Regions from separate parts of the Streptomyces kaniharaensis genome, predicted to be linked through region 2. Evidence: predicted binding sites of a transcription regulator. Region 2 holds the regulator's gene; the other holds the start of a gene.
What was found. The regulator HrcA, encoded in region 2, represses chaperone genes, less so after heat shock. The targets are predictions, from matches to a motif close to TTNGCACTCNGNNNNNCNGAGTGCNAA.

Region 1: F7Q99_RS15795 (FmdB family zinc ribbon protein) is a predicted target of HrcA. The motif match lies at 9,795-9,821, and genes of this name have one in related genera.

The regions. Positions count from the first base shown of each region.
Region 1 is NZ_WBOF01000001.1:3,435,971-3,451,426, reverse strand. Features, by position in the region: gene glp (molybdotransferase-like divisome protein Glp) at 1-860, opposite strand, end outside; gene galU (UTP--glucose-1-phosphate uridylyltransferase GalU) at 886-1,806, opposite strand; gene F7Q99_RS15820 (GGDEF domain-containing protein) at 1,857-2,750, opposite strand; gene F7Q99_RS15815 (5-formyltetrahydrofolate cyclo-ligase) at 2,814-3,389, shown strand; gene F7Q99_RS15810 (penicillin acylase family protein) at 3,502-6,228, opposite strand; gene F7Q99_RS15805 (potassium/proton antiporter) at 6,557-8,041, shown strand; gene F7Q99_RS15800 (MFS transporter) at 8,334-9,707, shown strand; gene F7Q99_RS15795 (FmdB family zinc ribbon protein) at 9,833-10,135, shown strand; gene F7Q99_RS15790 (hypothetical protein) at 10,665-10,868, opposite strand; gene F7Q99_RS15785 (sigma-70 family RNA polymerase sigma factor) at 11,017-11,988, opposite strand; gene F7Q99_RS15780 (phosphatase PAP2 family protein) at 12,478-13,287, shown strand; gene F7Q99_RS15775 (carbon-nitrogen hydrolase family protein) at 13,298-14,170, shown strand; tRNA gene F7Q99_RS15770 (tRNA-Arg) at 14,393-14,465, opposite strand; gene F7Q99_RS15765 (glycosyltransferase family 39 protein) at 14,620-15,456, shown strand, end outside.
Region 2 is NZ_WBOF01000001.1:1,651,276-1,666,731, reverse strand. Features, by position in the region: gene F7Q99_RS07620 (ABC transporter ATP-binding protein) at 1-1,079, opposite strand, end outside; gene F7Q99_RS07615 (AMP-dependent synthetase/ligase) at 1,427-3,349, shown strand; gene hemW (radical SAM family heme chaperone HemW) at 3,408-4,646, shown strand; gene F7Q99_RS07605 (hypothetical protein) at 4,630-4,770, shown strand; gene F7Q99_RS07600 (DUF3097 domain-containing protein) at 4,761-5,594, opposite strand; gene pspAB (PspA-associated protein PspAB) at 5,640-6,242, opposite strand; gene htpX (zinc metalloprotease HtpX) at 6,318-7,238, opposite strand; gene hrcA (heat-inducible transcriptional repressor HrcA) at 7,526-8,560, shown strand; gene dnaJ (molecular chaperone DnaJ) at 8,637-9,779, shown strand; gene F7Q99_RS07575 (16S rRNA (uracil(1498)-N(3))-methyltransferase) at 9,876-10,625, shown strand; gene F7Q99_RS07570 (S41 family peptidase) at 10,712-13,981, shown strand; gene F7Q99_RS07565 (RDD family protein) at 14,086-14,763, shown strand; gene F7Q99_RS07560 (histidine triad nucleotide-binding protein) at 14,824-15,177, shown strand; gene F7Q99_RS07555 (ribonuclease Z) at 15,183-15,456, shown strand, end outside.

The sequences.
Region 1 (15,456 bases), 1.8 Mb from region 2:
AGGTCGGCGCGGCCGAGCTGGTCCTCCAGGACGGCGCGCAGCCGGGCGGCGTCGTCCGGGACGCCGCCGACGCGGTAGGCGATGGCGCCGGCCTCCTGGGCCGCGGCGGTGAGGGTGAAGCTGTTGGAATCGGGGATCTGGCCCGGTCCGACCGGCTCGCCGGGCTGGACCAGCTCGCTGCCGGTGGACAGCACCACGACCCGCGGGCGCGGGCGGACCCTGACGGTGGCCCGGCCGATCGCGGCGAGCAGGCCGAGCTGGGTGGCGCCGAGCGGGGTGCCGGCCTCCAGGACGCGCGAGCCGGCCGCGACGTCGCTGCCGCGGCGGCGGATGTGGGCGCCCACGGCGACCGGGCGCAGGACCCGGACCTCCTCGTCCTCGACGGCCGCGGTCATCGCGTCGGCGGCCAGGCCGGTGCCGGTGCCGCCGTCGGTCCACTCGACCGGGGCGATGGCCTCGGCGCCGGGCGGGACGGGGGCGCCGGTCATGATCCGGGCGGCCTGGCCGGGGCCGACCCGGGGCAGCTCACCGGCGCCGGCGGCGATGTCGCCGACCACGGCGAGCACCGAGGGGTACTCGGCGGTGGCGCCGGAGGTGTCGGCGATGCGGACGGCGTAGCCGTCCATCGAGCTGTTGTCGAAGGGCGGCAGGTCGCCGCCGGCGAGGACGTCCTCGTCGAGCCGGCAGCCGCGGGCGTCCAGCAGCGGGAGCTCGATGGCGGGCAGCGGGCCGACCGAGGCGAGGACGTCGGCGAGGTGCTCGTCGACGGACCAGAGGCGGGGAGCCGCCGGTGCCGGGTCCGCGGCCCCGTCGCAGCAGGCTGCGGCGGTGCTGTCGGTGTGTTCCGTGGACCCGGTCATCGGCGGCTCGCTCTCGGTCGGTGGATCAGTCCTGCAGCTCGGAGGCGACGAACTCGCGCAGCCAGGAGCGGAACTCCGGGCCCAGGTCTTCGCGCTCGGAGGCCAGTCGGACGATGGCGCGCAGGTAGTCGGCGCGGTCGCCGGTGTCGTAGCGGCGGCCCTTGAAGAGCACGCCGTGCACCTGGCCGCCGGCCTCCGGGGAGCGGGTGGTCAGCTCGCGGAGGGCGTCGGTGAGCTGGATCTCGCCGCCACGGCCGGGCGGGGTCTCGCGCAGCACGTCGAAGACGGCCGGGTCGAGGACGTAGCGGCCGATGACGGCGTAGTTCGACGGGGCGTCGGCGGTGTCGGGCTTCTCGACCAGGTCGGTCACCTGGAAGACGTCGTCGCCGAAGCCGTTGGCCTTGACGGCGGCGCAGCCGTACAGGTGGATCTGGGAGGGGTCGACCTCCATGAGGGCGACGACCGAGCCGCCGAGCTCCTGCTGGACCTCGATCATGCGGGAGAGCAGCGGGTCGCGCGGGTCGATCAGGTCGTCGCCGAGCAGAACGGCGAAGGGCTGGCCGGCCACGTGCTGCTCGGCGACCGAGACGGCGTGGCCGAGGCCCTTCGGGTCGCCCTGGCGGACGTAGTGCATGTTGGCCAGCTCGACGGACTCCCGGACCCGGCGCAGGCGGTCCTCGTCGCCCTTGCGGGCGAGCAGCTCCTCCAGCTCGTAGGCGCGGTCGAAGTGGTCCTCGAGGGCGCGCTTGTTACGGCCGGTGACCATCAGTATGTCGGACAGCCCGGCGGACGCGGCCTCCTCGACGACGTACTGGATGGCCGGCTTGTCGACGACGGGCAGCATCTCCTTCGGCGTGGCCTTGGTGGCCGGGAGGAAGCGGGTGCCCAGTCCGGCCGCGGGTACCACGGCCTTCGTTACCGGAATTCGAGAGTTGGTCGTCGTCATGCGTAAACCTTACTAAGGCACGTTTTGCCCGCCCGGGCTCGGCCGGACGGCTAGGAGAGCCCGTCGCCGGGGCCGGCCACGGTGGCAGGCGTCTGGGAGATGACCGGCTGGGCGAGGGGGTCCCCGCCGGCACAGGGCGACAGACTACCCGGCTTTCCGGAACGGTCACGTTCGGCTGCCGGGCCGTTGTCCGCGCGGGAAGTGAGGGGCTGGGAAAGGTGCGGTGGAGACGTTCCGCGCCAGCAGTCGCCGCCTGCCGCGCGGGCGTCGGCGAGCGCCTTGTCGGCGGCCCGGAGCAGGACGGCGGCGTGGGTGCCGTCCCCGGGGAGCACGGCGACGCCGACGGCGGCGGTCAGGCCGTTGCCGCCGGCCGGGCGGGGCTCGCGCGGGCCGGAGGACCAGTCGAGCAGCAGGTGCCGGCGGACGGACCAGACCAGCCGCTCGGCGACCTGGGCGGCGCCCTCGGCGCCGGTGTCCGGCAGGACGACCAGGAACTCCTGGCCGCTGTACCGGCCGAGGGTGTCGGCGCGGCGGATCTCCATCGCGAGCCGCTGGGCGAGGTCGCGCAGTATCGCGCCGGCTCGGGCCCGGCCGTGCTCGGCGATGACCGCGTCGAAGCCGGCGATCTCCAGCAGCAGCACGGCGAGCGGCCGCGGCCCGTCCTGCCGGCCGGCCCGCTCGGCGCGGCGGGCGCGTTCGATCTCGCGGTCCAGGGTGAGCTGGAGGTGGCGGTAGTTCCACACGCCGGTGAGCGGGTCGCAGGAGGCGGTGCGCTCCAGCTCGGCGCAGCGGGCCTCCAGCTCGGCGACCCGCTCGTGCAGCCGGGCCTCCCGGGCGGCGGCCTGCTCGCCCCTGCGGCGCAGCCGCAGCCCGAGCGCGGTGGCGCCGGTCAGCGCGGGGGCGCTCAGCGCGGCCAGGGCCTGGACCAGCAGCGGGGTGGGCAATCGGGGCGACCTTTCGCGTGTCAGGCTCTGCCCGTCGAAGGCGAGAGCCGTGGAGGAGATCCCATGCACAACGAGAAGAGCGCGCTGAGGACACGGCTGCTGGCCGACCGTCGCGCGCTCACCGTGGAGGAGCGCGCGGAGACGGCGCGTGCGTTCGCCCTGCATGCCGTGGAGCTGGCGGCACCGGGCACCACCGTCGCCGCGTACGTCTCGGTCGGTGCCGAGCCGGGGACGGGCCCGCTGCTCGACGCGCTGCGGGCGCGCGGGGTGCGGGTGCTGCTGCCGGTCCTGCTCGCCGACAACGACCTGGACTGGGCGGTGTACGAGGGGATCGACGCGCTGGCCCCGGCGGGGCGCGGCCTGCTGGAGCCGGTCGGGCCGCGGCTGGGGCCGGAGGCGGTGACGGAGGCCGCGGTGGTGCTGCTGCCGGGGCTGGCGGTGGACCGGCACGGGCTGCGGCTGGGCCGGGGCGGCGGCAGTTACGACCGGGTGCTGGCCCGGCTGGAGCGGGCCGGGGCGCGGCCGGTGCTGGCGGTGCTGCTGTACGAGCACGAGTTGCTGGCGGAGGTGCCGGCCGAGTCGCACGACCGGCCGGTGGACGTGGCGGTCACGCCGTCGGGGCTGCACCGGCTCGGATAGGGCAGCACGCGCGGGGAGGAAGACGGCACGAGCTGGGATCGAAGACAGCACCGGCCCCGCTCGGAGCGAGCGGAGCCGGTGCTGTTCGGCGCGTCGGCCGTTGTGGCCTGCGTCAGCCGTTGTTGCTGAGGACGAGCTTGTGCTTGGTCGCCTTCTCGACCGCGTCCGGCGAGTACGCCCAGGTCAGCAGCCTGCCCTTGAGCCAGAGGTCGGTCTGGTCGTTGTAGTTCGCGTGGAAGGCGTGGCCGGAGGCGCCGCCCACGTTGATCCACCGCGAGCCGTCGAAGTCGCTCAGGTCGACCACCATCCGCATCGACGGGATCCAGTCGACCTGGTAGCCGGCCGCCGCGTTCCAGCCCGCCGCGTCGACCGCCGCCGAACTGCCGGAGAGGCGGTACGGGCCGCGGTTGAGCAGCTTGTGGACCACGCCGGAGGCGATCGACGACTCGTCGGTGCCGAGGGTCTGCTCGCGCAGCGTCAGCTTGTGCAGGCGGCCCCAGCTCCAGGTGGAGACGTCCTTGCTGAGCAGCGAGGTCAGGTCCTGGCGGGCGTTCTTCATCGCCTCCTTGAGCAGGTTGTCCAGGCCCTTCTGCTCCTTGTGCTCCGAGTCGATGTACGTCCACCACGAGCTGTCGGGCTTGTCCAGCTGCTGGCGCACCACCTCGGTCCAGCGGTCGCCGCCGTCCGGCTGCGCCTTGCCCGGGTCGCGGGTGCCGCACACGGTGGCGATCTTGCTGGCGCTGTCCGGCTTGGTCGGGTCGTCCTGCTGGTGGACCAGCAGGCAGTTGCCCTTGGCCCGCAGGTCGGCCGGGAACTTCTGGCCGAAGGCGAGGCTGAGCAGCTGGCGCCAGACGCCGTTGTAGTAGGCGGCGGCGGCCGAGTCGGCGTCCTGGTGGTAGTTCCAGTCCTTCAGCAGGTCCTGGGCCTCGCGCACGTAGGGGTCGTCGATCTGCTGCTTGAGCAGCAGCGGGACGAGCGTCTTGGCCATGGTGCTGGTGTTGTCCAGCTGCAGGGACTGCATGTCGTCCGGCGAGATCTTGCCGTTGTTCTTGAGCAGGCCGTCGAGCTGGTCGGTGATCTCCTTGGCCCGGGTGCCGTACTCCCAGTCCTTGGTGAGCGCCGGCTTGTAGCTCTGGTCCACCACGGCCTGGTTGGCGGTGACGATGTAGCCGGCGGGCGGGTTGAGGCTCCACGGCAGGGAGTTGAAGGGGATCGAGCCCTTCCACTGGTACGCGGAGTCCCAGCCCGGGGCCGGGAGGGTGCCGTCGCCCTTGCCGCGGATCGGGATGTCGCCCGGGGCCTGGTAGCCGATGTTCTTGGCGTCGGCGTAGATCAGGTTCTGCGCGGGGACGGCGAAGTCCTTGGCGGCGAGGCGGAATTCGTCCCAGTTCTTCGCCCGGTCCAGCCCGAACACGGCGTCCATGGTCTTGCCGGGGTTGAGCGCGGTCCACTGCAGGGCCACGCCGTAGCCGCCGGTGCCGCGGTCGGGGGCGGCGCTGCCGTTCGGGGCGTACTTGCCGACGTTCTGCTGCTCGGTGCTCTGGTCGGAGATGAGCGGGGCGCCGGTCTGGGTGGTGCGGACGGTGATGGTGCGGTCCTCGCCGCCGGCGACCTTGATGACCTCCTTGCGGAGGTCGAACTTCACGTCCTTGCCGTCGACCTGGTAGGTGTCCGGGCCGGTGACCTTCTCCAGGTACAGGTCGGTGACGTCGGCGCCGAGGTTGGTGAAGCCCCAGGCGATGTCCTTGTTGTGGCCGATCACCACGCCGGGCATGCCGGCGAAGGTGAAGCCGGAGGCGTCGAACTGGCAGGCCGGCGAGGCGGTGCGGCAGTGCAGGCCCATCTGGTACCAGACCGAGGGCAGGCCGGGGCCGAGGTGCGGGTCGTTGGCCAGCAGCGGCTTGCCGGTGGTGGTGTGGGTGCCGGCCACCACCCAGGAGTTGGAGCCGATGCCCTGGCCCGGGCGGCCGAGCAGCTGCGGCATCGCGTCGACCCGGTCGGTGAGGCCCTTGAGCAGCGCCTTGGTGGTGGCCGCGCCCTGGGCGGTGGGGGTGCCGGTGGGGGCGCCCGGGCCCGGCTGGGCGGAGCCGTCCGCCGGGCGGTAGGTGTCGCCGACGACCGTGCCGGTCTTCACGATCGTGCCGTTGCGGCTGTACGGGTACTCCGGGTACAGCTCGGCGATCTTCTCCGCACTGAAGTCCTGGGCCAGCAGCGAGCGGTCGACCTCCTCCTGGAGGTTCCCGGAGAGGTTCCAGGCCATCGCCTTGAGCCAGGACACCGAGTCGACCGGGGACCACTGCTCGGGCTTGTAGCCGCTGTTGACCGCGCCGAGCAGCGCGTACTCCAGCGAGGCGCTCTCGCCGCCCGGGTGCTCGGCCAGCCAGGCGTTGACACCGTCCGCGTACGCCTGGAGGTACTTGTTGGTCTCCGGCGACAGCTTGGTCTTGATCTCCTGCTCGGCCACCCGCCGCCAGCCCATGGTGCGGATGAAGGCGTCGGTGTCGACCTGGCTGTCACCGAACATCTCGGAGAGGCGGCCGGCGGTGATGTGCCGGCGGACGTCCATCTCCCAGAAACGGTCCTGCGCCTGGACGTAGCCCTGGGCGCGGAAGAGGTCCTCGGCGGTGTCGGCGTAGAGCTGGGGGATGCCGTTGACATCCCGCTTGACGTCGACCGGCGCGCTCAGGCCCGACACCTTGACGCTGCCGTCCACCTCCGGGAAGGACGCGCGGACCGCGGCGACCCCGCGGTAGCCGCCGTAGCCGACGCCGGCCACCAGCAGCACGACCAGCACGATCACGATCAGACGGGCGCGCCGGAACTTCTTCGAGCGGGGCATCTGGGTCCTTGCGGTCCTCGACTTCGGGGCGGGCGGGCGTGTCCAGGGCCTTCGGCCATGACAGGTCACCACATTAGGCCGAGTCGGCGCGGCGCCGTGCACGGGGGACGCCCAGCGCGGCATCGGAGGTGGTCAACGCCCCGATCGGGAAGGCCTGGTGGGGGCCGGAGAGGGAACCAAACTAAAGATATGGCAAAATGTTAGACTGAGTAACGATCCACAAGGGGAGCATTGACGGCTTCTTGACGGGTCGCCCCCCGAAACAGCACGCCCCCGCAGCACAGCCAGACACCCCGCCCGCCCCCACGCCCGCCCGAGGTGCCCCTGCGTGAACGTCGACCACCTGAACCAGCTGCTCCTCGAGTTCTCCGTGATCCTGCTGGTCGCGGTGGTCGCCGTGCGGATCTCCACCAGGTCGGGGCTGCCCAGCCTGCTGATCTACCTCGGCATCGGCGTCGCGCTCGGCCAGAACGGCATCGGCATCACCTTCAACAACGCCGAACTGACCCAGGTGCTCGGCTACGCGGCCCTCGTGGTGATCCTCGCCGAGGGCGGTCTCAAGACGAGCTGGCGCGAGGTCAGACCGGTCATGCCGGCGGCCACCGTGCTCGCCACCGCCGGCGTCGGGATCAGCGTGTTCGTCACCGCGGCCGGCGCGCACTGGCTGGTCGGGCTGGACTGGCGGACGTCGATGCTGCTCGGCGCGATCGTCTCCTCCACCGACGCCGCGGCCGTCTTCTCCGTCCTGCGGACGGTCCCGCTGCCGCACCGGCTCACCGGTCTGCTGGAGGCCGAGTCCGGCTTCAACGACGCGCCCGTCGTCATCCTGGTCGTCGCCTTCGCCACCGCCGGCGAGCTGGACTCCTGGTACGTCCTGGTCGGCACGATCGTCGCCGAGCTGGTGATCGGCGCCGCGGTCGGCTTCGCGATCGGCAAGATCGGCGCGTTCGGCATCAAGCACGTCGCCCTGCCGTCCTCCGGCCTGTACCCGATCGCCGTGATGGCGCTCGCCGTACTCGCCTACGCGGGCGGCGCGCTGCTGCACGGCTCCGGCTTCCTCGCCGTCTACACCTGCGCGGTGATCCTGGGCAACGCCAAGCTGCCGCACGGCCCGGCCGTCCGCGGCTTCGCCGACGGCCTGGCCTGGATCGGGCAGATCGGCATGTTCGTCCTGCTGGGCCTGCTCTGCACGCCCGAGACGATGGGCTCCTCCGTGGTGCCCGCGCTGGTCATCGGCGCTGTGCTGGTGTTCCTGGCCCGGCCGCTGTCGGTGGTGTTCAGCCTGACGCCGTTCCGGGTGCCCGGGAGGGAGCAGGCGCTGCTGAGCTGGGCCGGGCTACGCGGGGCGGTGCCCATCGTGCTGGCCACCATCCCGATGGTGTCGGGCGCGCCGATGGCCCAGGACGTGTTCAACATCGTCTTCATCCTGGTCGTCGTCTTCACCCTGCTCCAGGGCCCGACCCTGCCGTGGGTGGCCAGACAGCTGCGGATCGGCGAGGGCGCGATGGGCCAGGACCTCGACATCGAGTCGGCCCCGCTGGAGAAGCTGCACGGCCACCTGCTGTCGGTCGCGCTCTCCCCGACGTCCAGGATGTCCGGGGTCGAGGTCAGCGAGCTGCGGCTGCCCAAGGGGGCGGCGGTCACCCTGGTGGTGCGGGAGGGGAACTCCTTCGTGCCGGACAAGGCGACGGTGCTGCGCGGCGGGGACGAGCTGCTCGTCGTCACCACGGACGAGGTCGGCGAGGCGGCGGAGCGGCGGCTGCGGGCCGTGGACAAGGGCGGCAAGCTCGCGGGGTGGCTGTACGGGCGGTGAGCGCAGCTTGTACGGAGCGTCGCCCGCGTGGGGCGGGCTGCCTGGTTCGGCCTGAACCCTGGCGTAATCTACGCGCGTAACTGTATGGTGGCCTGACCACCGTTTTGACAACCCCAGCATCTGCCTGATGCAGAGTTGGCGCGACCGCTCGGCGGCTGCGGCCCGGTCCTCGGCAACCATGCCGGACCGGCCCGGTATCTACCCCGGTCGACGCGCGAGAGGACGACTCTCGGCGCCGTCGGGGCCACCCCTATGCCCCTTCCGCGCTACCAGGCAGCAGGAAGGACCGACCGTGACGGCCCGCCGAACGGTCGATGACGCCACGGACACCCGCACCGTCCCCGACGCCGGCCCCGCCCGCGTCGGGTACGGCGCACTGCTGCGCACGCCGGGTGCCTGGACGTTCCTGGCACCCGCGTTCGTCGCGCGGCTGCCCTACGCGATGATCAGCATGGGCATCCTGATGCTCATCACGGGCAGTGGCGGCTCGTGGGGCACGGCCAGCACGGTCGCCGCCGTCTCGGCCGTCGCCCAGGCCCTGATCGGGCCGCAGACCGGTCGGCTCGCCGACCGCTTCGGGCAGGCCGCCGTGCTGGTCCCGACCGTCGTCGTGCACGCCGTGTCGGTCGGCACGCTGATCGCACTGGCGCTCGGCCACGCGCCGGCGTGGAGCCTGTACGCGGCCGCCGCCCCGGCCGGCGCGAGCATTCCGCAGATCGGCGCTATGGTCCGGGCCCGCTGGATCTCCCTGTTCACGGCCGAGTCGGCCGGGTCCGAAGGGTCTGCAGGGGCCTCCGGGTCCGCCGGGTCCGCGGCGAAGATCGGCACCGCGTTCGCGTTCGAGTCCGTGACGGACGAGTTCACCTTCGTGGTCGGCCCGATCCTGGCCGCCACCATCGCGACCACGATCAGCCCGGCGACCGGGCTGGTGACCGAGGCCGCGCTGACCGTCGTCGGCGGTCTGGCCTTCGCCACCCAGCGGCGCACCGCCCCCGCCCGCCAGCCCCACCAGCCCGGCGCCCGGCGCGACTCCGCGCTCGCCTCGCCCGGCGTCCGGCTGCTGGTCGGGGCCTTCCTCGGGGTCGGTGCCGTGTTCGGCGGCCTGCAGGTCTCGATGACCGCCTTCGCCGACTCGGTCGGGCAGCACGGTGCGGCCGGCACCGTGTACGGGATCTTCGCCGGCGGCTCGATGCTGGCCGGCGTGCTGTACGGCGTGATCGCCTGGCGGCGGTCCGTCCAGCAGCGGATGATCGCCAGCTACGCGCTGCTGGTGCTGGGGTGCTCGACGCTGTGGGCGATGCCCAACCTGGTCGCGCTGACGGTCGCCGGGCTGGTCTGCGGTCTGGCCATCGCGCCGACCCTGATCAGCGGCTACACGCTGGTCGAGACGCTGGTCGCGGACGGCGCCAAGACGGAGGCGTTCACCTGGCTGACCGGCGCCATCGGCCTCGGGCTGGCGACCGGCGCCATGGTGGCCGGGCGGCTGATCGACGGCCACGGGCCGTCCGTCGGGTTCCTGGTGCCGCTCGGCGGCGCCGGGCTGGGCCTGGTCGCGCTGGTCTCGCTGCGGCACCTGCTGGTCGCGGCCGGCGGGGCGAGCGCGGTGGTCGCGGGCTCGGCCGAGCTCGATGAGATGCCGCAGCTGGTAGGCGCCGCCAAGGGCTGAACCGGTCGTGACCGGCGCCCGGACGGGGCTCATCTCACACCGGAGTCGCTGGACTCATCCGGCGGAATGCCGCATCATTGACCATCGTTAGCACTCATCAGGCGCGAGTGCCAGGAGGAAGACAAGTGCCCACGTACCAGTACCAGTGCACCGAGTGCGGTAACGGCCTGGAGGCGGTGCAGAAGTTCACCGACGAGGCGCTGACCACGTGCCCCGACTGCCAGGGACGGCTCCGCAAGGTCTTCTCGGCCGTGGGCGTGGTGTTCAAGGGCTCCGGCTTCTACCGGACCGACAGCCGCTCGTCCTCCAGCAGCTCGGTGGGCTCCGGCTCGTCCTCCGCCTCCTCGACGGCGTCGTCCTCGTCGTCGTCCTTGGGCGGGTCGAGCAGCTCGACCTCCTCGGCGAGCCCGGCTCCGGCCGCCGGCTGACCTCAGCAGATTTCGAAAGGCCCGTTGGCCCGCGTTTCGGCGCGGCGGCGGGCCTTTCGCGTGCCCCCGTATGCCCGTGCTGTCAATGACGGACGGCCGGCTTCATGCGGGCGGGTGTACGAAGTTGTCCACACCCCAGGGTTGTCCACAGGCTGCGGATAACGTCTTTCGCCGTTCGAAGCGGGCGCGCATCGTGAGGTTCACCAGAAACCGGCCGACCCCGGAGGTGTCCCGATGACGACGCTGAGCTGCTCCGTCCCCCTGCCTGCGCCCGCTGTGCCACCCCGGCGGGAGGTGCCGCGCTTCCCGCCGATCCGGCGCGGGGCCGGCGGGTGGCACCGCTGGCGGCACGCCGTACGGCGGCGGGCCGGGGTGCCGGCGCTGGTGCTGCTCACGGTGGCCGCGGCGCTCGCGGTCGGTCCGGCGCGGGCCGGGCTTCCACCGCCGGGCGGGGCCGCGGGCCGGGTGGGTTGTCAGTCTGCAGCGCCGGACGATCACCCGTGACCCGGCTACGGCTTCGTGTCCCCGCTCAGTCCCCGTGGTGCGGCGGGCGCTGGCTCAGGTACCAGTCCAGCCCCCGCCCACCGCCGTCCCCCGACCCGGGGCGGTCGCCCCAGCCCGCATCGGTGTCGTCCTTGGACCGCTGGTCCAGCGGGTCACCGAAGACCAGGCGCGCCTTGGCCTTGGCCGTCGCCGACGGGTCCTGCTGCTGTCCCTGCTCCTGCTCGCTCACCCTGCTCACCCTGCTGCTCGCCCTACGTTCGACCTGCCCCCAAGCCTAAGAGCTCGGCGGCATGCCACAGGCCCTGGTGCGGAGCGATCCACATCAGGGTCAGGACCGACGCCCGACCGACCGATGCCCGACCGGTGGGGGCGGCTGGTCAGGCCGCTTCGAAGCCGGCGTGGTCGGCGATCTTCTTCAGCTCGGCGAGTGCGTGCTTCTCGATCTGCCGGATCCGCTCGCGGGTCAGACCGTGCTGCTTGCCCACCTCGGTGAGGGTGCGCTCGCGGCCGTCCTCCATACCGTAGCGGGAGCGGATGATCGAGGCCGTGCGGTCGTCCAGCCGACCGATCAGGTCGTCCAGCTCCTCGCGGCGGAGCATGACCATCACGGCGTCCTCGGGGGACGTCGCCCCGGTGTCCTCGACCAGGTCACCGAACTGGGTCTCGCCCTCGTCGTCGACCGACATGTTCAGGCTGACCGGGTCGCGCGCCCAGTCCAGCACGTCCTTGATCCGGGCCTCGGTGGTGTCGAGCTCGGCCGCGATCTCGGCCGGCTCGGCCTCGCGGCCCAGCTCCTTGGACTTCTCCCGCTGCACCCGCCGGATCCGCCCGAGCTCCTCGACCAGGTGGACGGGCAGCCGGATGGTGCGGGACTGGTCCGCGATCGAGCGGGTGATCGCCTGCCGGATCCACCAGGTGGCATAGGTGGAGAACTTGAAACCCTTGGCGTAGTCGAACTTCTCGACGGCGCGCACCAAGCCCGCGTTGCCCTCCTGGATGAGGTCCAGCAGCGGGAGGCCGCTGCGCGGGTACCGGCGGGCGACCGCGACCACGAGCCGGAGGTTGGAGCGGATGAAGACGTCCTTGGCGCGCTCGGCGTCCTCGGCTATCGCCTCCAGTTCCTCGCGCTCGACGCCCTCGGGGAACTCGCCCTCGTCCAGCAGGTGCTGGGCGTACACGCCGGCCTCGATCCGCAGCGAGAGCTCGACCTCCTCGGCGGCATCGAGCAGGGGAGTCCTGGCGATCTCGTCGAGGTACATGCCGACCAGGTCACGGTCGGCCTCAAGGTTGGTCGGGCGGGCCGCGCGAGTCCGGTCGGCCCTGTCGCGAACGACGGCACGGGTGGCCATACTTGCTCCCTTTGCTGGTGTTGCCGACTTTGCTGGTCTTGCCGAGGTCTGCCTGCCTGCCCCGAGAGGGCAAGAAATGCGGGCCCACGGGCTCACACGTAACGATCCAACGAACAGATTCCGGACAACATTCCCAAGTCGCTCAGATTCTTCCCAGCGATGCAGTATCCTGCCGGTTTTCACCCGCGTTCTGGACACAGGGTGACCGGTCGGGCACCTGGGGGTGCACACCGTGCGACCGTTTCCGAGCGGCCCGGGTCAGGCGCGCGGAACCGAGCGCACCAAACTGGCTTGCGCACGAACCCCACACGCATCCCTCACACGCGAGCGCCTCACTGGTTGAACCCGCGAACCGCCGCGCACGTTCCCATGCGCCCCGATCCCAGCCCACGTCCGCGCCCCGGTGCACGCGAGTCCTCCCCACAAAAGATGCCGAATCGCTATCACTCCGGCGCCCGATCGGCGCGGCACGCTGGGAAGGTGTCAGTCATGCACCTGACCAACAGCGCGTCATCCATCACTGTGCGTCACCGCCGTCTCCTCAGGGACGCGGCGCTCGCGGTGAGTTGTGCCGCGCTGTTCGGCCTGCTGGCCACCCTGGTGGCTCGGCACTGGCAGCCACTCGACCGGTTCGACCGGGACTGGATCGGCGAACTGCACACCTACGCCAGGGAGCACCGGATCTGGACCGCCTCGGTACAGACCCTCTCCGACATCGGCGGCACGGTCACCATGCGTGTCCTGTTGGGCATCGCGGCCGCCTGGCTCTGGCTGATCGGTGCCAGGACGCTCGCCGCGTGGGTCGCCGCCCAGACGCTGCTCGGATGGGGCGGGCAGTGGGCGCTGAAGTTCGCCGTCGGCCGCCAGCGGCCGACGTTCGGGGATCCGGTCTCGCACGCCGCCGGCCCGGCCTTCCCCTCCGGGCACGCCATGGCCTCCGCGATCACCTGCGCCGTGCTGGTCGGCCTGGTCTGGCCGCGAGCCGGACGCCGCGGCCGGATCGCCGCCGGCGCGGTGGCCGTGGGGACCGTCCTGACCATCGGCTGGACCAGGGTCGCGCTCGGCGTGCACTGGCCGAGCGACGTGCTCGCCGGCTGGCTGGCCGCCGGCGTCGTGCTGGGCACCGTCACCGCCGTGATCGAGCTCTGGTGCCCGGGCGCCCTGGCCCGGGACGTCCGGCGGGTCAACTGGCGCACCAGACCCCGGGTTCAGCGCGTCGTCGTGCCGTCGTTCCGCCCGTCCCGCGGTGGCGACCCCCGGGACGAGAGCGCCGACCACCCCGACGAGGCCGTTCGATAGCTTGACGGGCATGTCCCGTATCCAGGAACCCACCCTCGCGACCCACGCCCGTTACCCCGAGCACCCGTTGCGGATCGCCACCGTCCAGGCCCAGGCCGCGGCCGGCGACATATCCGCCAACGCGACCACCGCCGCGGAACTGATCCGGGAGGCCGCCGCCTCCGGTGCCCGGCTGGTGCTCTTCGCCGAGAAGTTCCTCTCCGGCTACGAGCCCGAGCTGATCAGCAGTGATCCGCTCAAGTACGCCGTCCAGCCCGGCGATCCGCGTCTCGCGCCGATCGCCGAGGCCTGCCGCGACACGGGCACCGCCGCCGTGGTCGGCGCCGCCGTGCAGGACGGCCCCGATCTGCGCGTCTCCGCCCTTGTGTTCGGCCCGGACGGCTCCTCCGTCACCCGTTACGACAAGCAGCACCTGTTCAAGGCGGAGCGCGACTACTACCGCCCCGGGACGAACGGCTGCACCCTGGAGCTCGACGGCTGGCGGCTCGGTCTCGGCGTCTGCTACGACTCCGGCTTCCCCGAGCACGCCCGCGCCGCCGCACTGGACGGCTGCCACGCCTACCTGGTCGGCGCACTGTTCAGCGTGGGCCACGGCCACCACGAGTCCCGCACCTGGTTCCCCGCCCGCGCGCTCGACAACACCCTCTACACGGTGCTCGCCAACCACATCGGCACCACCGGCGGTTGGCACACCTGCGGCGGCAGCGCGGTCTGGTCCCCGGACGGCCGCCTGCTCGCCGAGGCGGGCGAGGACCGGCGCGAGATCGTCCTCGCCGACCTCGACCCGGTCGTCCTGCGCACCACCCGGGAGACCGAGCCCCTCCTGGCCGACTTCGCCGCCCGCCTCCCGGCCGGCCCGCGTGCCAAGTTCACCCTGGGCTAACGGCTCCTCAGCTCACACGCCCCGTGGCCGGCCCCCACCGTCACCCGCCCGATCCGGCGGGCCGGCCGCACCACAGCGCTCTCCCTGGCCGGCCCATTCGCAGCAGCACCCCGCCGGCCACCTGCTCGCGCCCCGGGCCCCAACACAAGGCCGGCCAGCACTCCCTCGCCGGAACGCCGAGAGGCCCTCCGCCCGATCGGGCGGAGGGCCTCTGCGTACGCGTGCCCCAGGCAGGATTCGAACCTGCGACACCGGCTTTAGGAGAGCCGTGCTCTATCCCCTGAGCTACTGAGGCGGGGGCCGTCTGGTGACACGGCCGTCCACAGCGTACCGGATCGGGGGTGGGGTGCGGGCGGCCGCCAATGGTGCGGGTGCCGACGGGGCGTCAGGATGGGTCAAGTAGCCTGCTGAAAATTGTTCGAAATCCGTCCGCCCGAACGAAGGATCCGATGAGACCTGCTGCGCACCCGGTCAGCCGACTGCTGGGGCACGTGTGGCTGTGGCCGGCAGTGGTCATGCTCGCGGTCGGGCTGTACCGGGTGGGGACGCCCGAGCTGTGGCGGGACGAGGTGGCGACGTGGACGGCGGCCACCCGGTCGCTGACGGATCTGCTGCGGCTGCTCCAGCACATAGACGCCAGCAACGGCGCGTACTACCTGCTGATGCACGGCTGGACGGCGGTGTTCGGGGACTCGGTGGTCGCGCTGCGGCTGCCGTCGGTGCTCGCCATGGCCGGGGCGGCGGCGTTCGTGGCACTGTCGGCCGAGCGGCTGTTCGGCGGGCGGGTGGCGGCAATCGGCGCCGGGCTGCTGTTCACCGCGGTGCCGCAGGTCTCGCGGTACGCGCAGGAGGCGCGGGTGTACGCGCTGGTGACGTGCGCGATCGCGGCGGCCACGTGGTTCCTGCTGCGCGCGCTGGAGCGGCCGACGTGGCGGAGGTGGGCGCCGTACTGCGCGGCGATGACGCTGGCGGGTGTGGGACACCTGATCTCGTTCAGCACGGTGGCCGGGCAGGCCGCGGTAGTGCTGCTGCACCTGTGGCGTACGCGCGGAGCGGTGGAGCGGCGGCTGGTGTGGCAGTACCCGCTGGCGGTGGCGGTCTCGGCCCTGCCGGTGGTGCCGGTGGTGATCCTGGGCAGCCGCCAGTCGGATCGGCAGCTGGGCTGGATCGACACGCCGTCGTTCCGGCTGCTGGTGCGGTTCGGCGAGCACCTGGCAGGCGCGCCGCACGTGTTCCAGGCCCTCGCCCTGCTGGCGGTGCCGGCGCTGGTGCTGCCGGGCCGGCGG
Region 2 (15,456 bases):
GGGCGGGCGGTGATGTCGATGCCGCGCAGCACCGAGGCCTCGGCGCCGGGGTAGCGGAAGGCGACGTCGCGCAGCTCCAGGTTGCCGCGGCGCAGCACCTCGGTGACGGGCGCGGCGGGCGGTACGACGCTGGAGGAGGTGCCGAGGACCTCCTCGATGCGCTCGGCGCAGACCTCGGCGCGCGGCACCATCATGAACATGAAGGTGGCCATCATGACGCTCATCAGGATCTGCATCAGGTAGGAGAGGAAGGCGGTGAGGGCGCCGATCTCCATGTCGCCGCTGTCGATCCGGTGGGCGCCGAACCAGAGGACGGCGACGCTGGAGACGTTCACGACCAGCATCACGGCCGGGAACATGAACGCCATCAGCCGGCCGACCTGGAGGGCGACGTGGGTGAGGTCGCCGTTGGCGTCGGCGAACCGGGCCTGCTCGTGGTCGTCCTTGACGAAGGCGCGGATGACCCGGATGCCGGTGATCTGCTCGCGCAGCACGCGGTTCACCGTGTCGATCTTCTCCTGCATGCTGCGGAACTTGGGGCGCAGCGAGCGGACGAGCAGGACGACGACGGTGCCGAGCACCGGGATGACGGCGAGCAGCAGGCCGGACAGCGGCACGTCCTGGTTGAGCGCCATGATGATGCCGCCGACGCACATGATGGGCGCGGCCACCATGAGCGTGAAGCTCATCAGGGCCAGCATCTGGACCTGTTGGACGTCGTTGGTGGTCCGGGTGATCAGGGAGGGCGCGCCGAACTGGCCGACCTCGCGGGCGGAGAAGCTCTGCACCCGGTCGAACACGGCGGCGCGGACGTCGCGTCCGAAGGCCATGGCGGTGCGTGCGCCGTAGTAGACGGCGCCGATCGAGCACAGGGCCTGGGCGACGGTGACGCCGATCATCACCGCGCCGACTCGCAGGATGTAACCGGTGTCGCCCTTGACCACGCCCTGGTCGATGATGTCGGCGTTGAGTGTGGGCAGGTAGAGCGCCGCGAGGGTCGCCACCAGCTGGAGGACCACCAGCAGGGCGATCGGTCGGGAGTACGGGCGTAGGTACGCCCTCAGCAGTCTGATCAGCACTGGCACACTCTTGTCGTCGACGGGAGGATTCGCATCCCAATTCTCGGTCCTTCGTGCACTCGCACAGGTGATTCCCTGCGAGTGGGCGGGAGGTTTGTCCAGTCCTTTGCCGAGCCGCCGGGCGGGCCGGGTTGCGCCGTTCACCTGGGAGTTGTCACCGGGCACCGGCAGGTCGGGGGCGTGCCAGCTCGGCCTGCCCTCTTACGGAATGACCGGTTTCCCAACTAGGCTGCTGATTGCCCCCTTGTTACTCGCCGGTACCGGCCAGGTAACCCGGAGGCCCGGCGACCGCCCCCACGGGCGCCGCGACAATCCCTCAGACGGCCACCCGCCCCCGGAGGTCCTCGTTGAGTTCCGCGCAGTCCCTGATCGACTCCGGCAGTGCTGACATCGTCGCCGGGCGTCCCGCCTCCGTCGCCCACCTGTTCCTGGAGCGGGTCGCCGCGACCCCGAACGGCGAGGCCTACCGTTACCCGGCCCCGGTCGACGAGCACGCCGCGGACAGCGCTCCGGGCGCCGAGCAGTGGCGCTCGCTGACCTGGGCGCAGACCGCGGCCCGGGTCAAGGCGGTGGCCGCCGGTCTGATGACGCTCGGCATCCAGCCGGAGGACCGGGTCGCGCTGGCCTCCTCCACCCGGCTCGAGTGGATCATCGCCGACCTCGGGAACATGTGCGCGGGCGCCGCCACCACGACCGTCTACCCGAGCACCAACGCCGACGAGACCGCCTTCATCCTCGCCAACTCCGGCTCCAGAGCGCTGATCGCGGAGAACGCCGCGCAGCTCGCCAAGGCCGTCGAGCAGATCGAGCAGCTGCCCGAGCTGCGCACCGTCATCCTCATCGACGCCCCCGCCACCGCCCCCGAGACGGCCGGCCTCGAGGTGCTCACCCTCGCCGAGCTGGAGCAGCGCGGCGCCGAGTACCTGGAGAAGCACCCGGACGCGATCGAGAAGACCGTCGCCGCGCTCGACAAGGAGCAGCTGGCCACCCTGATCTACACGTCCGGCACCACCGGCCGCCCCAAGGGCGTGCGCCTGGTGCACGACTGCTGGGCGTACGAGGGCCGGGCCCAGGAGGCCAGCGGGCTGCTGCGCTCCGACGACGTCCAGTTCATGTGGCTGCCGCTGTCGCACGTGTTCGGCAAGACGCTGATCTCCGGCCAGATCGCCACCGGCCACGTGATGGCGGTGGACGGCCGGGTCGACCGGATCATCCACAACCTGCCGGCCATCCGGCCGACCGTCATGGCCTCCGCGCCGCGCATCTTCGAGAAGGTCTACAACGGCATCGCGGGCAGGGCCCGGGCCGAGGGCGGCGCCAAGTACAAGATCTTCCGCTGGGCCGCCGGGGTCGCCCGCGAGCACGCCCGCGTCGTCCAGGAGAACCGGATCGCCACCGGGGTGGGCAGCGCGCCGTTCGGCCTGCGGATGCAGCACGCGCTCGCCGACAGGCTGGTGTACGCGAAGATCCGCGCGGCCTTCGGCGGCCGGCTGCGCGGGGCCGTCTCGGGCAGCGCCGCGCTGGCCCCCGAGATCGGCTACTTCTTCCTCGGCGCCGGGGTCCCGATCCTGGAGGGCTACGGCCTCAGCGAGACCAGCGCCGGCTCCTGCGTCAACCGTGAGGAGGACGTCCGGATCGGCACCGTCGGCCGCCCGCTGCCCGGCACCGAGGTCCGGATCGCCGAGGACGGCGAGATCCTGCTGCGCGGCCCGGGCGTCATGCGCGGCTACCACGACCTGCCGGAGAAGACCGCCGAGGTGCTGGAGGCGGACGGCTGGTTCCACACCGAGGACATCGGCGAGCTCAGCGCCGACGGCTTCCTGCGGATCACCGACCGCAAGAAGGACCTGTTCAAGACCTCCGGCGGCAAGTACGTGGCGCCCAGCGAAGTCGAGGGCAAGTTCAAGGCGGTCTGCCCGTTCGTCAGCAACATCCTGGTGATCGGCAACGGCCGCAACTTCTGCACCGCGCTGATCGGCCTGGACGAGGCCGTCATCATGCCGTGGGCCGCCGAGCACGGCCTGGCCGGCAGGTCCTACGCCGAGGTGGCCGCCGACCCGGCCGTGCACCAGCTGATCGAGGGCTTCGTGAAGCGGCTCAACGGCGACCTCCAGCGCTGGCAGACGATCAAGAAGTTCCACCTGCTGCCGCGCGACCTCGACGTCGAGCACGGCGAGCTCACCCCGAGCCTGAAGATCAAGCGCCCGGTGGTCGAGCGGACCTACGCGGACGCCGTCACCGCGATGTACGCCGGCGCCAACGAGGCCTGATCCGCCCCGGTCCCGTACGGCTCACCGGTTCGGGTGAGTCGTACGGGACAATGGGGTCATGCCCTCCGCACTTCCCGACGGCGACCCGGTGCCGTCCGACGGTTCCCTGCCCGCGCCCGCCCTCGACGGGATCGGGGCCAGGCCGTTCGGCTTCTACGTGCACGTGCCGTACTGCGCCAGCCGCTGCGGCTACTGCGACTTCAACACCTACACCGCGACCGAGCTGCGCGCGCAGGCCGGACGCGGGCCCGTCGCCACGCAGGAGACCTACGCCGACAACGTGATCGCCGAGATCCGGCTCGCACGGAAGGTGCTCGGCTCCGCGGACGTCCCGGTGCGGACCGTCTTCCTCGGCGGCGGCACCCCCACCCTGCTGCCCGCCCGCGACCTGGTGCGGATGCTCGGCGCGATCCGCGACGAGTTCGGGCTCGCCGACGGCGCCGAGGTCACCACCGAGGCCAACCCCGAGTCCGTCGACCCCGCCTACCTCGCCGAATTGCGCGAGGGCGGCTACAACCGGATCTCCTTCGGCATGCAGAGCGCCCGCCCGCACGTGCTGCGGCTGCTCGACCGCCACCACACCCCGGGCCGCCCCGAGGCCTGCGTCGCCGAGGCCCGCGCGGCCGGCTTCGAGCACGTCAACCTCGACCTCATCTACGGCACCCCCGGCGAGTCCGACGACGACTGGCGGGCCTCCCTGGACGCCGCCATCGGCGCCGGGCCCGACCACGTGTCCGCCTACTCGCTGATCGTCGAGGAGGGCACCCGCCTCGCCGCCCGGGTCAGGCGCGGCGAACTCCCGATGATCGACGACGACGTGCACGCCGACCGCTACCTCATCGCCGAGGAGGCGCTCGCCGCCGCCGGCTACTCCTGGTACGAGGTCTCCAACTGGGCCACCACGCCCGAGGGCCGCTGCCGCCACAACGAGCTGTACTGGACCGGCGCCGACTGGTGGGGTGCCGGCCCCGGCGCCCACAGCCACGTCGGCGGCGTCCGCTGGTGGAACGCCAAGCACCCCGCCGCCTACGCCGCGGCCCTCACCGAGGGCCGCACCCCCGCGCAGGCCCGCGAGATCCTCTCCGACGAGGACCGCCGCGTCGAGCGCATCCTCCTCGAACTGCGCCTCGCCGAGGGCATCCCCCTGACCCTCCTCACCGACACCGGCCGCCAGGCCGCCGACCGGGCCCTCACCGACGGCCTCCTCGCCCCGGAGTCCTACCGGCAGGGACGCGCCGCCCTGACCCTCCAGGGCCGCCTCCTGGCGGACGCGGTCGTCCGTGACCTGGTGGACTGACCCGGTCGTCGAGTCCCTGATCGACCGGATCCCCTCCGAGCGGACCACCGAGTTCGGCGAGCCGATTCCGGTCGATCTGCTGGGCGTCACCCTCGACACCGCCGGGTTCCAGACCTACGCGTGATCCGGAAGCGTCACGAAGTCGATCAACTCCTCGACGCGGCCGAGGAGTTCCGGCTCCAGGTCCTTGTAGGTGTCGACCTTCGAGAGGATGCGCTTCCAGGCGGCGGGGGTGTCGGCGGGCCAGCCGAGGCGGCGGCAGGTGCCCGTCTTCCAGTCCTCGCCGCGGGGAACGGCGGGCCAGGCGGGGATGCCGACGGAGGAGGGCTTCACGGCCTGCCAGATGTCGACGTAGGGGTGGCCGACGACCAGCACGGCATCGCCGGTGACCTGGGCGGCGATGCGGTGCTCCTTGGTGCCGGGGAGCAGGTGGTCGACCAGGACGCCGAGGCGGCGGCCGGGGCCGGGGGCGAAGTCGGCGACGATCGCGGGCAGGTCGTCCACGCCCTCCAGGTACTCGACGACGACGCCCTCGATCCGAAGGTCGTCGCCCCAGACCCGTTCGACGAGCTCGGCGTCGTGCCGGCCCTCGACGTAGATCCGGGACTCACGGGCGACCCGGGCGCGGGCGCCCGGGACGGCGACGGAGCCGGAGGCGGTGCGGCCGGGCCTACGGGAGGGGGCGGGGCCGGTCGGGCGGACCAGGGTGACGACCCGGCCCTCCAGCAGGAAGCCGCGCGGCACCAGGGGGAAGACCCGGTGCTTGCCGAACCGGTCCTCCAGGGTGACGGTGAACCCCTCCGCCGTCCTCTCGCAGCGCACCACCGCCCCGCAGAAGCCGGTGGCGGCCTCCTCGACCACCAGGCCCCGCTCGGCGGGCACCTCCGGGGCGGGGGCCTGCCTCTTCCACGGCGGGGTCAGGTCGGGTCCGTACTGGCGGCTGCGCATGCCGGTGACTATAGGCAGTGACATCCCGAACGGGCGGACGGACCGTCAGAGGCCCGGCGCACCCCAGACCGGGAACCAGCGGCCGAGGTCCTTCTCCAGCCGCAGGTCGTTCCCCAGCATCGCGTTGATCTCCAGCTCCAGCGGGCTGTTGCGCCGCTCCCCGCCGCCGGGCATCGGCGCGAACGGGTAGAACGTGCCGCGCTTGTACAGGTAGACGAGCGCCAGCGACTGCCCCTGCGCGTCGCGGCCCCCCTCGCTTCGATGGAAGCCGACCAGCGAGCAGAGCAGCTGCGGCCCGAAGCCGTTCGCCTCCAGCTCGCTGTTGACCGCGTGCAGGTCGTTGACCAGTTCCGGCAGCTCCTCGGGGGTGTGCCGGGCGAGCAGCCACGAGTAGCCGTAGCCGTCCTTGGACGCCTCCACCGGGACGCCGCCGCGCTCGGTGTCGGCGTCCAGCAGCTCCCGCACCTGCTGCGCGACCTGGCCGAACGCGGCGCCCTCGACGGCCGCGAAGCACACCGAGCCGAGCCCGGTGGGCGTGAACCCGGCCCCGGCCTCCAGGGTGAGGGCGGCCGAGGGCACGCCGAACAGCTGGTCGAGGTCGGGCCTGACGGGCTTGGTTCGGCCGAACAGGGCGTCCAGGAATCCCACGGTGTTCCTTTCGGTTCCTTCACGTCTGGAATCGCGTCCGGAGTCGGGTCCGGAGCGTCGTGTCCGGGGCGGGAGTCAGCGGCCGAGCTCGGCGGAGATCCTGGCCAGCTGCTCCAGCCGCTTCTCCAGCGTCGGGTGGGTGGAGAGCAGCTGGGAGGCGGTGTCCCGGGCGCTCAGCGCCGGGGCGAAGTAGAAGGCGTTGTAGGGCTGGGCCTGGCGCAGGTCCTTGGTGGGGATGGCGGCGATCTGCCCGGTGACCTTGGTGAGGGCGGAGGCGAGCGCGCTGGGCCGGCCGGTGAGCTGGGCGGCGGCGCGGTCGGCGGCGAGTTCCCGGTAGCGGGAGAGCAGCCGGGTGAGCAGGAAGCTGATCGCGTAGACCACCATCGACACCAGCGGGATGACCAGGGCGGCGATGGCCGCGTTCTGGTCGTTGTTGTTGCGCCCGCCGCCCAGGAATCCGCCGTACATCGCGATCCGGGTCATGGCCCCGGCGAGCACGCCGAGGAACCCGGCGATGGTCATCACCGCGACGTCCCGGTGGGCGACGTGCGAGAGCTCGTGCGCGAGCACGCCCTCCAGTTCCTCGGGTTCCAGCCGCCGCAGCAGCCCGGTGGTGACGCACACCACGGCCTTCTGCGGGTTGCGGCCGGTGGCGAAGGCGTTCGGCATGTCGCTGTTGGCGACCGCCACCCGGGGCTTGGGCATGTCGGCGAGGGCGCAGAGCCGGTCGACGGTGCCGTGCAGCTGCGGGTACTCCTGCGGGGTCACCGGGCGGGCCCCCATCGCCCGTTCGGTGATCTTGTCGCTGAACCAGAACTGGGCCACGAAGAGCCCGCCGGAAATCAGCACGATCAGCGGCCAGGCCCCGCGCAGCAGCGCGATCAGCAGGCCGGTGAAGCCGACGTACAGCAACCCGATCACGAACATGGTCCCGACCATCCGGCCGGTGAGGCCCCGGTCGGGCGCGAAACGGGTGTGCTGGCCCGAGCTCGACATCGCTTGCTCCTCCATTCGCCGTCCGCTTTCGATGCTGCCACCCGGACGGGTCCGCGGCACCACCCCGGCGCCGGGAACTGCGGGCAGGATCACCCCTGCCGCGCCGTTCCTGCCGTCGGACCCGGGCCGTACACTGGCAGGTACGGTTCTGGCACTCGTGTGTTCCGAGTGCCAAAGCCGGGGTCCTCCCGGAGCGGCCCGCAGCATGCGTGACCGCGCAGTGACGAACTGCGCGGTACGGACACATGTCACAACGGACAACGTGCGAAGACGGAGGTGCGTGCCCCATGGCCGGTGAGGTCCGCCAGCTGGACGACCGCAAGCTGGCCGTCCTGCGCGCGATCGTCCAGGACTACGTGGGCACCGAGGAGCCGGTCGGCTCCAAGGCCCTGGTGGAACGGCACAACCTCGGCGTGTCCCCGGCCACCGTCCGCAACGACATGGCGGCGCTGGAGGACGAGGGGTACATCCACCAGCCGCACACCAGCGCCGGGCGCATCCCCACCGACAAGGGGTACCGCCTGTTCGTCGACAAGCTCGCCGAGGTCAAGCCGATGAGCGCCCCCGAGCGCCGGGCGATCCGGCACTTCCTGGACGGCGCGGTCGACCTGGACGACGTGGTCGCCCGTACCGTGCGGCTGCTCGCCCAGCTCACCCGGCAGGTCGCCGTGGTGCAGTACCCCTCGCTGACCCGGTCCACCGTGCGGCACATCGAGCTGGTCGCGCTGGCCCCGGCCAAGGTGATGCTGGTCCTGATCACCAACACCGGCCGGGTCGAGCAGCGGACGGTCGACTGCCCGGGCACGATCGGCGAGATCGTCCTGGCGGACCTGCGGGCCCGGATCAACGCGCGGGCCGTCGGTCTGCGCCTGCCGGACGTCCCGGCGGTGCTGGAGGAGCTTCCGGCGATGTTCGAGCAGATCGACCGGCCGGCCGTCAACACGGTCCTCGCCACGCTGTTCGAGGCGCTCGCCGAGCAGAACGAGGAGCGGATCATGCTGGCCGGCACGGCCAACCTGACCCGCTTCGGCCACGACTTCCCGCTCACCATCCAGCCGGTCCTCGAGGCGCTGGAGGAGCAGGTCATCCTGCTCCGCCTCCTGGGTGAGACCACGGACGCCGCGATGACGGTCCGGATCGGGCGGGAGAACGCCTACGAGGGGCTGAATTCCACCTCGGTGGTGTCGGTCGGCTACGGTTCGGGCGACGAGAGCGTGGCCAAACTGGGTGTGATCGGTCCGACCCGGATGGACTACCCGGGCACAATGGGGGCGGTGCGAGCGGTGGCGCGGTACGTGGGCCAGATCCTGGCCGAGTCGTAGCAACAGGCCGCCGTCACACGGGTGACGGCGGTGTCCAGTCGCAGCACTACTACAGGCGGAACAAGCGGAGCATTAGGTGGCCACGGACTACTACGCGGTACTCGGCGTCCGACGGGATGCGGGGCAGGACGAGATCAAGAAGGCGTTCCGGCGCCTGGCACGCGAACTGCACCCGGACGTCAACCCGGACCCGAAGACGCAGGAGCGGTTCAAGGAGATCAACGCCGCCTACGAGGTGCTCTCCGATCCGCAGAAGCGCCAGGTCTACGACCTCGGCGGCGACCCGCTGTCGCCGAGCGGCGGCGGTGGCGCGGGCGGCTTCGGCGCCGGCGCGGCGGGCTTCGGCTTCTCCGACATCATGGACGCCTTCTTCGGCGCCGCGGCCGGCCAGCGCGGGCCGCGCTCGCGCACCCGCCGCGGCCAGGACGCCATGATCCGGCTGGAGATCACCCTGGAGGAGGCCGCCTTCGGCACCACCAAGGAACTCCAGGTCGACACGGCCGTCACCTGCACCACCTGCAGCGGCGAGGGCGCGGCGCCCGGCACCTCCGCGCAGACCTGTGACATGTGCCGCGGCAAGGGCGAGGTCTCCCAGGTCACCCGGTCCTTCCTGGGCCAGGTCATGACCTCCCGCCCCTGCCCGCAGTGCCAGGGCTTCGGCACCGTCGTGCCGACGCCGTGCCCGGAGTGCGCCGGCGACGGCCGGGTCCGCGCCCGCCGCACCCTGACCGTCAAGATCCCGGCCGGTGTCGACAACGGCACCCGGATCCAGCTGGCCGGCGAGGGCGAGGTCGGCCCCGGCGGCGGCCCGGCCGGCGACCTGTACGTCGAGATCGCCGAGACCTCGCACGCCGTCTTCCAGCGGCGCGGGGACGACCTGCACTGCACCGTCACCATCCCGATGACGGCGGCCGCGCTCGGCACCCAGGTGCCGCTGCAGACCCTGGACGGGCTGGAGGAGCTCGACATCCGGCCCGGCACCCAGTCCGGCCAGTCGATCCCGCTGCACGGCCGCGGCATCACGCACCTGCGCGGGGGCGGCCGGGGCGACCTGATAGTGCACGTCGAGGTGCAGACGCCCACCAAGCTCGACGCCGAGCAGGAGGAGCTGCTGCGCCGGCTCGCGGTGATGCGCGGCGAGGAGCGGCCGGCCGGCCAGTTCGCGCCGGGCCAGCAGGGCCTGTTCTCGCGCCTGAAGGACGCGTTCAACGGCCGGTAGCCGTCACCGCGCAGGGGTGCCGGAGATCCGCTCCGGCACCCTTTCGCGTTCCCCTTTCGCGTGGGCGTCCCGCCCCGTCAGCCGGAGGTTCCCCGCATGACCGCCCCCGTGTTCGTCGTCGAGACCGGGCGCCTCGCCGCCGCCGCGCCCGGGGCCGTGGTGCGGCTGGACGGGCCGGAGGGGCGGCACGCCGCGGCGGTGAAGCGGCTGGAGCCCGGCGAGGCGGTGACCCTGGCCGACGGGCTGGGGCTCGGCGTGGACGGGACGGTCGCGGAGGTGCTCGGCAAGGACGCGATCGACGTGGCGGTGGCCGCCGTCCGCCGCGAGCCGGAGCCGGCGCCGCGGATCGTCGTCGTCCAGGCGCTGCCCAAGGGCGACCGCGGCGAGCTGGCCGTGGAGACCATGACCGAGGTCGGCGTGGACGTGGTGATCCCGTGGGCCGCCTCGCGCTGCATCACCCAGTGGAAGGGCGACCGGGGCGCCAAGGCGCTCGCCAAGTGGCGGGCCACCGCCCGGGAGGCGGGCAAGCAGTCCCGCCGGCTGCGCTTCCCCGAGGTGCGCGAACTGATGACCACGCGCCAGCTGGCGCCCCTCCTGGCCGGGGCCGCCTTCGCCGCCGTCCTGCACGAGGAGGGCGCCGAGCCGCTGGCGCTGGCCGCGCTGCCGCCGGCCGGGGACATCGTGCTGGTGGTCGGCCCCGAGGGCGGCGTGTCCCCGGAGGAGCTGGCCGTCTTCGCCGAGGCGGGCGCCAGGCCCTACCGGCTGGGCGCGTCGGTGCTGCGCACCTCCACCGCCGGGGTGGCCGCCGGGGCGCTGCTGCTGGGTCGCACCGGCCGCTGGGCCTGACGGCGGGCGCCGGGGCCGACGACGGCGGGGGTGAGAGTCCGGGAAAAGCCGCGCATCTCGTGCGCACACGTGCTTACGCTGGCCGCGTGACGGAACCCCTCAGCACCTTCGCGGGCGCGTATCTGCGCCACCCTCATCTGCACGGTGACCTGGTCACCTTCGTCGCCGAGAACGACGTCTGGCTCGCGCCGCTGGACGGGGGCCGGGCCTGGCGCCTGACGGCCGATCACCTGCCCGTCCACCACCCGCGGTTCTCCCCGGACGGACGGCACATCGCCTTCACCTCCACCCGGGACGGCGCGCCCGAGGTGCACGTCGTGCCGGTGGACGGCGGCCCGTCCCGGCGGCTCACCCACTGGGGCAGCGACCAGACCCAGCTCCAGGGCTGGACCGCCGACGGGCGCCCGATCGCCACCACCACCGCCGGGCAGGCCACCCTGCGCCGCACCTGGGCGCACGCGGTGCCGCTGGACGGCGGCGAGCCGGTGCGGCTGCCGTACGGGCCGGTCGGCGGGCTGGCGTTCGAGCCGGGCGGCGACAGGGTGCTGCTGAGCACCGTCAACAACCGCGAGCCGGCCTGGTGGAAGCGCTACCGGGGCGGCCGGGCGGGCAAGCTGTGGATCGGCCTGGACGAGTTCGCCCGGATCCACGAGGACCTCGACGGCCAGCTCTCCTCGCCCCTGTGGGTGGCCGGTCCTGACGGCGGGCAAGGCGGGCACGGCGGCAGGATCGCCTTCCTCTCCGACCACGAGGGCGTCGGCGAGCTGTACTCCAGCCTCCCCGACGGCTCGGACCTGCGCCGCCACACCACCTCCCCGGACGGCTTCTACGCCCGCAATGCGGCCTCCGACGGCGCCCGGGTGGTCTGGCACCGGGCCGGCGACCTGTGGCTGCTGGACGGCCTGGCGGAGGACGCCGAGCCGCGCCGCCTGGACGTCCGGCTGGCCGGGCCCCGCACCGGCCGCCGCCCCCGCCCGGTGACGGCCGCGCACTGGCTGGAGAGCGTCGCCCCGGACCGCACCGGCCGGGCCAGCGCCGTCGTGGTGCGCGGCGGCGTGCACTGGCTGACCCACCGCGAGGGCCCGGCCCGGGTGCTGGACGAGACGCCGGGCGTGCGCAGCCGGCTGGCCCGGGTGGTGCCGGGCGAGGACGGCGCGCAGGGCGTGCTGTGGGTGTCGGACGCCGAGGGCGAGGACGGGCTGGAGTTCGCCCCGGCGGTGCAGGGCGCCGAGCGGCGCCGGCTGGCGGCCGGGCGGCTCGGCCGGGTCAACTCCCTGGTGGTCTCCCCGGACGGCAAGCAGGCGGCGCTGGGCGTGCACGACGGCCGGGTGCTGCTGGTGACGCTCGCCGACGGCGCCGTGCACGAGCTGGCCCGCAGCACCGACGGCGAGGTCAGCGGGCTGGCGTTCAGCCCCGACTCGGCCTGGCTGGCCTGGTCGCGCCCGGTGCCGGGCACCGGCGCCTGGTCGCTGCGCCAGATCGTGCTGGCCAACCTGGCCACCCGGACGGTCAGCGAGGTCACCCAGCAGCGCTTCGTCGACACCTCGCCGGCCTTCACCGTGGACGGCCGGTACCTGGCGTTCCTGTCGATCCGCAACTTCGACCCGGTCTACGACTCGCACGTCTTCGACCTGTCGTTCCCCAACGGCTGCCGCCCGTACCTGATCACGCTGGCCGCCGACACGCCGTCCCCGTTCGGCCCGCAGCGCGCCGGGCGGGCGCCCGGCGGCGAGGACGACGAGCCGCGCGGCAAGAAGGCGGACGGCGAGGAGGGCGCCGCCGAGGCCCCGCCGGTGACCAGGGTCGACCTGGACGGCATCGCCGACCGGATCGTCCCGTTCCCGGTCGAGGGCGGCCGGTTCGGCAGCCTCCGGGCGGGCAAGGACGGCGTGCTGTGGACGAGGGTCCCGCTGCTGGGCGAACTCGGTGACGAGGCGGCCTCGTTGGAGGACGAGCGGCCCCGGCCCACGCTGGAGCGGTTCGACCTGAGGAAGCGCCGCGCCGAGCAACTCGTGGACGGCCTGGACGGGTTCGCGGTCAGCGGGGACGGCACCCGGCTGGCGGTCCTGGACGAGGGCGAGCTGCGGATCGTCCCCGCCGACCACAAGGCGGGCGGCGAGGACGACGAGACGGCCGTCGACCTCGCCCGGCTGCGGGTGACCATCGACCCGGCCGCCGAGTGGCGCCAGATGTACGCCGAGAACGGCCGGCTGATGCGCGACAACTTCTGGCGCCCGGACCTCTCCGGCGTCGACTGGGCCGGTGTCCTGGACCGCTACCGGCCGCTGGTCGAGCGGGTCGGCTCGCACGACGACCTGATCGACCTGCTCTGGGAGGTGCACGGCGAACTCGGCACCTCGCACGCCTACGTGGTGCCGTACGGCCCGCACACCGAGCCCGCGCGGCGGCAGGGCCTGCTCGGCGCCGACCTGGTCAAGGACGGCGACCTGTGGCGGATCGCCCGGATCCTGCCGGGCGAGTCCTCCGACCCGCGGGCCCGCTCGCCGCTGGCCGCGCCCGGCGCGGCGATCCGCCCCGGGGACGCGGTCCTCGCCGTCAACGGCCGCCCGGTCGACCCGGTCACCGGCCCGGCGCCGCTGCTGGCCGGCACCGCCGGGCAGCCCGTCGAGCTCACGGTGGCCGGCAAGGACGGCACCGACCAGCGCCACCCGGTGGTCGTCCCGCTCGCCGACGAGGAGCCGCTGCGCTACCACGACTGGGTGGCCGGGCGCCGGGCCGAGACGCGCGAGCTGTCCGGCGGGCGGCTCGGCTACCTGCACATCCCCGACATGCAGACCACCGGCTGGGCGCAGATCCACCGCGACCTGCGCTCGGAGATGGCCAAGGAAGGCGTGATCGTCGACATCCGGGAGAACCGCGGCGGCCACACCTCGCAGCTGGTGATCGAGAAGCTGGCCCGCCGGATCGTCGGCTGGGACGTCGCCCGGGACATCGCCAGCCCGGTGCCCTACCCCGGCGACGCCCCGCGCGGGCCCGTCGTCGCGCTCGCCAACGAGTACTCCGGTTCGGACGGCGACATCGTCAACGCCGCGATCCAGGCGCTCAAGCTCGGCCCGGTGGTCGGCACCCGGACGTGGGGCGGCGTGATCGGCATCGACAGCCGCTACCGGCTGGTCGACGGCACCCTGGTCACCCAGCCCAAGTACGCGTTCTGGCTGGAGAACTACGGCTGGGGCGTGGAGAACCACGGCGTCGACCCGGACGTCGAGGTGCCGATCGCGCCGCACCAGTGGGCCGCGGGGGAGGACCCGCAGCTGGCCGAGGGCGTGCGGATCGCCCTCGCCGCGCTCGACCGGACCCCGGCCCGGACGGCGCCGCCGCTGCCCTGGGAGTAGCCGGGCGTGCGCCGCGGAGCGGGAAGTCGGACGGGCCGACCTCCCGCTCCGGGCTGTGGGTAGGATGCGGGGCTGTTCTTGATCGACAGCTCACGGGGGAGCGCATGGCACAGGGCTATCCGCAGCCGCAGCAGCCGTACTACGGGCAGCAGCCGCCGCAGCAGCAGTACGGCTATGGTCCCAACCCGTACGCGCAGCAGCCTCAGCCGCAGCCGTACCCGGCGCAGGGGTACCAGCAGCAGCCGCAGCCGTACCCGCCGCAGGGCTACCAGCAGCCGTACGCGCAGCCCGAGCCGCCGCCGTGCCCCGAGGAGGCGTACGCCGGGCGGCGCTTCCTGGCGATCGTGCTCGACTTCTTCCTCGCCCTCAGCGCAGGCTTCGCCGCCGCCGTCGCCACCGACGCCGCGCGCGAGGCCAAGCCCGCCGTGCACGCGGCCGGCCACGCCGCCCAGCACGGCGGCGGCATCGGGGTGGTGCCGTTCTGGGTGGCGTTCCTGGGCGTCGGCCTGCTCGTCTCCTTCCTCAACCAGGTGGTGCTCGCCCGGCTCACCGGCTTCAGTGTGGGCAAGGGGATCCTGGCCATGCGGGTGGTGCGCCGCAAGGGCGTCATGCGCCCCAACATGTGGCGGCTGACGCGGCGTTGGCTGATCGGCTTCATCATCCTGGCGGTGATGTTCCTGGACGAGGACTTCGACGTGTCCGAGGGGGACGTCGTCGGCATGCGCTCGGTGCGCTGGAAGCACCTGCAGGAGTACCAGCAGGCCACCGGGCGGCTCGGCTAGGCTGCGCCCGTACAAGCACCAGCAAACAAGCACCAGCAAACGGACCCAGAGGAGAAGCCAATGGCCGGCGAGCCGCAGTCCGACTGCCTGTTCTGCAAGATCGTGGCGGGCGAGATCCCGGCGACCGTGGTGCGCAAGACCGAGCGCATGCTCGCCTTCCGCGACATCGCCCCGAAGGCCCCCGTGCACGTCCTGGTCATCCCGCACGTCCACTACCCGAACGCCGCCGAGCTGGCCGCAGCCGAGCCGGAGCTCGCCGGTGAACTCCTCGCCGAGGCGGGTGCGGTGGCCAAGGACGAGGGTCTCCAGGACTACCGTCTGATCTTCAACACCGGGGCCGGCGCGGGCCAGACCATCTTCCACGCGCACGTCCACGTGCTCGGCGGCAAGCCGATGACCGAGCGCATGGTCTGACGCACGTGTCCCAGCGCGAACTCGTCGTCCTCGGCACCGCCAGCCAGGTGCCCACCCGGCACCGCAACCACAACGGCTACCTGCTCCGCTGGGACGGCGAGGGCCTGCTGTTCGACCCCGGCGAGGGCACCCAGCGGCAGATGCTGCACGCCGGGGTCTCGGCCACCCAGATCACCCGGATCGCCGTGACGCACTTCCACGGCGACCACTGCCTGGGCCTCGCCGGGGTGATCCAGCGGATCAACCTGGACCGCGTCCCGCACCCGGTCGACGTCTACT